2 regions of the Lysinibacillus sp. NPDC098008 genome follow, and region 1 is predicted to be linked to the other one. Evidence: riboswitches for the same ligand, from Rfam matches in the RefSeq annotation. Region 1 holds a riboswitch; the other holds the start of a gene.
What was found. A riboswitch is a leader RNA that binds a small molecule or an ion and turns the genes downstream of it on or off. The one in region 1 is predicted to bind FMN.
Positions count from the first base shown of each region.

Region 2: another riboswitch for FMN. It lies ahead of ribD (bifunctional diaminohydroxyphosphoribosylaminopyrimidine deaminase/5-amino-6-(5-phosphoribosylamino)uracil reductase RibD); the one in region 1 lies ahead of ACIQVU_RS04965 (ECF transporter S component).

Region 1 is NZ_JBIWBA010000003.1:45,650-48,113, reverse strand. It holds gene ACIQVU_RS04970 (sodium-dependent transporter) at 1-292, opposite strand, end outside; gene ACIQVU_RS04965 (ECF transporter S component) at 474-1,061, opposite strand; FMN riboswitch at 1,279-1,464, opposite strand; gene ACIQVU_RS04960 (RNA polymerase subunit sigma) at 1,604-2,464, opposite strand, start outside.
Region 2 is NZ_JBIWBA010000002.1:11,757-14,220, reverse strand. It holds gene ACIQVU_RS02480 (CAP domain-containing protein) at 1-452, shown strand, start outside; FMN riboswitch at 689-806, shown strand; FMN riboswitch at 890-1,007, shown strand; FMN riboswitch at 1,092-1,209, shown strand; gene ribD (bifunctional diaminohydroxyphosphoribosylaminopyrimidine deaminase/5-amino-6-(5-phosphoribosylamino)uracil reductase RibD) at 1,306-2,337, shown strand; gene ribE (riboflavin synthase) at 2,347-2,464, shown strand, end outside.

The DNA.
Region 1 (2,464 bases):
AGCCGAGCACGCCCATACGGCCAATCCAAGCCCACCCTGGCTTTGTTGGCGTAATCTTTTTATAGGCGGTTACTGCCTCTGACTGTGTGCCACGCCCTAAAATATACTCAGATAGTAACATCGGTAAGCCAATTAACAATGTAAATAGCACAAAGATTAGAAAAAATGCGCCTCCCCCACTTTGTCCCATTACATATGGCAGCTTCCAAATCGCTCCTAAGCCAATTGCCGCACCCGCTGACGCTAAAATAAACCCTAACTTACTAGACCATTGTCCCTTTTTTTCACTCATCTCTTCAATCTCCTCAAACATGCTAAACTCCCTTTTATTTTACATGAAAATAACAGACGCGCCTAGTTTGCCTTTGAGCTAGCTCTATCCGTCACTTTTGGGATTCTATCCTGCACTTTTTCTATTCTATCCACCAATTAAAAAAACCTCAGGCATATCATATACCCGAGGCTTATTTTCTTTATTTTGTTATATACATTGAACGCTGGCGATCAATCCATTTACGCATTGTTGTAAATAATAATGCCATAATAGCTGTTAATAAAATACCTTTGACAATATTAAATGGCAAAATTCCAGCGATAATCATTTTATAAAGTGAATCACCAACAACTGGTTCCATTCCTAAGAAATATGTGTACATTGGTAAAAATACAGCATAGTTTAAGAAGCTCATTCCTACTGCCATTACAACTGTTCCAGTTGCTAAACCGCCAATTAACCCTAGCATAGATTTAAAGCGATTAAAAATAAAGCTGACCGGTAAAATAAATAAAATACCTGTTGCAAAGTTAGCAATATGTCCTACTGGAACACCAGTTGGCGTACCTGAGAAAATCCAATCTAACACATTTTTAAATAACTCTACTAAAATTCCAGCTACTGGTCCCATTGTGATCGCTGCTAATAATGCAGGCATGTCACTAAAGTCCACTTCCAAAAAGGCTGGGAATGGCGGAATTGGAAAATTAAATAGCATTAATAAAAATGAAATACTGCTCAGCATGCCAATCGTAATAAACGATTGAAGTTTAATGTTTTTCTTCATAGAAAACTCTCTCCTCTTTGCTGATTCAATCTCGCAAGAAGAAAGGTGACGATCTGCGCCTTCATTGTTCGCATGAAAAAACCCTTATGCAGCGGAAGCATAAGGGAGAAAGGCATGACTAATAAACGTCAATATTAACTATTTTTGAACACTTTTAAGAAAAGCATGCTAAAAAAGCGCTCGACCATAGTTAAATAACAATGAATGACGATCGTACCTCCATCTTCTCCCATCCAGACTTTAACTGTCGGCCTTGGAATTACACCAAGTCAGCCATGCAAAACATTTGCACAGGTCGCGGGCTGAAGAGCTTCACATAAACCACTCAAGTTAATAAAAAATATTAACGGTTTACTACTCTATTACCGCCGGTCGGGATTTTCACCCTGCCCCGAAGATGAATCATATTATTTTGTATTACAACTTTACTATAAATAATTATTAGGAAAAAGTAAATAGTTCTGCTCAAAAAAATCCTATTAAATTTGTATGTATTAAAAAATAGAGCACCCTCCATTGTAGAAGGATACTCCACACTTATTTTATTTCTTTGACTCTTCTTCCATATACTGTTTATTTGGTCCTACAGGCTTTGGCAAATAATTTGTTAAATCGAACCCCTCCCAGCTTTCCTGGATAACATTATCCAAACGTAGCTGTTGATTAAAGCTAGCAGCAGTTAACGTCATTGCCTCAATTAATTGTGTAGCACGAACTGCTTCCATTGCTGTTAAATCAAGTGGTGTATCGAATGTAACAATGACACCCTCTGCTTCCTCTTTGACAGTATAAGTAATGTTTTCAGGGATCGCAGGCGTATAGACATCATTATTTTTATTTTTCATTTGTAATAATGCCTCTGTCACTGTTGGGAATGTTTGGCGGAAATCGGGCGATAAATATTCGCCTCCATTTTCATCCTTATATAAATAATAATTATAATGTTTTTCAGTTGTTAAGGACATCGCCAAGCTTGGTTCACCTTCTTGGGAAAACTCATAAGGTGTCCCATCTTCATTTTGAACCTCAACTTCCTTATATTCAGAATCGGAGAATGTATCTTCCAAAGTACCTTTATATTCATTGACAGTAGCTGATGCCACATCATAATTATTTTCCTTTGGTACTACATGGACAAGCTTATCCTCTTCTTCCTTAAGCTTGCCTTTATAAGGATGATAGTCTGTAAAGCCTTTCGCTTCCTCATCAATTTGAGGAGCGTATTTTTCATACATTTGTAGGGTAGAAGGCTTTTCTCCTTCAAAATCAGTTGCTACACGCTCATTTGGAATTACATAGGTCATTGGAACACTTTCTGCGTCACGTCCTGCCAAGCCAATACGGAAAGCGACAGCATCTGTAAGATCATCCTCATAGACAGATGTACGTAAGGATAAAAAGCG
Region 2 (2,464 bases), on a different contig from region 1:
GGGTAACGAAGGAAATAGAACTATCGAAAAATGGCTTCTACGCACAAGCATCCCAAGCACGTCAAAAAAGCTTTGAGGAATTAACAGTACATTTGATGAATCAAGCACGTGTATCAGAAGGCATAGCTGCACTTTCCTACGCATCACAGTATAATCAGATTGGTCGTCTTCATAGCCTTGATATGGTTACTAATCAGTATTTTGATCATACAAATCTGAAAGGGCAAGAGCCTTGGGATCGTATGAAGGCTGGCGGTATAGAATATTCCTATGCGGGTGAAAATATTGCATATGGTCAATATAGTGCTATTTATGCACATGAAGCACTAATGAACTCATTAGGACATCGTCAAAATATTTTACAGGCTAAATTTACGCATGCATTTGTAGGTGTACAATTCTCAAATAAAAATATTCCATACTACACAATTGGATTTTATACACCTAGGTAAATAAAGCACTGAACTTATTGAAAAAAGAAAGGGCTGAGAAGGAAAGTGCCTTGTTCTCATTCAATAGTTCAGTGCTTTTTTATTCTGTATGAATCAGTATAGGATGAAGGAAACTTTCACTAATTGAAGGCTTACTTTGTAAAGTTTAGAGCAGCAATAACTTTTTAGCTATAAAGTATTTTTAGAAAATGGCTAGATTTTTTTAATGATTGCTGTATAATTAGACGCAATATGAATAGTACCTTCGGGGTCGGGTGCAAATCCCAATCGGCGGTAAAGCCCGCGAGCTTAAATAAGCAGGATTCGGTGAAATTCCGAGGCCGACAGTAATAGTCTGGATGAGAGAAGGTAGGCAAAAAAGCGACAGAGATGTGGCTTTATTTGATGATGCTTATTTTGACCCCGCAGTAGAATGTGAGGTCATTTTTAATTGAATAAAAGTCCTTCGGGGTCGGGTGCAAGTCCCAATCGGCGGTAAAGCCCGCGAGCTTAAATAAGCAGGATTCGGTGAGATTCCGAGGCCGACAGTAATAGTCTGGATGAGAGAAGGTAGGCAAAAAAGCGACAGAGATGTGGCTTTATTTGACAATGCCAAAAATGACCCCGCAGTAGAATGTAGGGTCATTTTTTAATTGAATAAAAGTCCTTCGGGGTCGGGTGCAAGTCCCAATCGGCGGTAAAGCCCGCGAGCTTAAATAAGCAGGATTCGGTGAAATTCCGAAGCCGACAGTAACAGTCTGGATGAGAGAAGGTAGGCAAAAAGCTAGCAATTATGCTGGTTTATTTAGTGATGCCTTTTCCGTAAAAGCCCCTTATTTTAAGGTGGCTTTTTATTTTTAAAGGAGGTGAGGAAATGAATGACAAACAAATTATGCAATTTGCTATAGATTTGGCGAAATCAGGAAGCAATCAAACCGCTCCCAATCCATTAGTGGGCTGTGTTATTACAAAAGATCAGGAGATTATAGGCTTTGGAGCACATCTTAAGGCAGGTGAGGCACATGCAGAAATCAATGCGTTAAAAATTGCAGGTGAGAAAGCGCAAGGGGCAACTGTGTATGTCACGCTTGAGCCTTGTAGCCATATTGGACAAACTGGTCCCTGTGTAGAGGCACTTATTCAAGCACAGGTAACACATGTTTTTATTGCCACGCTTGATCCGAATCCACTTGTTGCTGGACGAGGTGTCCAAAGGTTAGAGGAGGCAGGTATTACAGTAAGTGTGGGATTATGTGAGCATGAAGCAAGAGCATTAAATGAAGCATTTTTCTACTATATCTCACAGCGCTTACCCTATGTGACATTAAAGCAAGCTATTTCATTAGATGGCAAAATTACTGCTGAAAAGGGGAAGCAAACAGCCATTACAGGTCGACAAGTTCAAGAAGATGTTCATAATGCGCGTGCAGTGCATGATGCTATTTTAGTTGGCTCAAACACTGTTTGTATAGATGATCCAAGTTTAACAAATCGGTTAGGTACATCAATGAAGCAGCCGATTCGAGTTGTGATTGATCGAGAGGGGAAAGTTCCAAGTTCGGCGAAAGTATTGAATGACAATATAGCTCCAACATGGCTTTTTACAGCAAAGCCACGTTATTTTGCAGGAGTTCGTACATTTGTAATAGCAGATTGCTCCTTGCGCAATATTTTAAGAATACTGGCAGCTGAAGGCATTATGACAGTATATGTTGAAGCTGGCTGTCAAATGGCAGATGCCTTTTTACAGCAACGGCTTGTCCAAAAAATGATAGTGTATATCGCTCCGAAATTATTGGGCGCTGAGGCACTTTCAATGGCAACAGAGGCTTTAGCAGGAGCATTTACTTTTACTGAAGTTGAAAAAATAGGTGAGGATATTAAATTAACGCTAACAATGAAATGAGGTGAGCATTTGTTTACAGGAATTATTGAGGAGCTTGGGACGATTAAGCAAATGGCAAAAGGGCAAGAATCCATTGCTTTGACGATTGGTGTTCAAAAGATTACGCACGATTTAAAAATCGGCGATA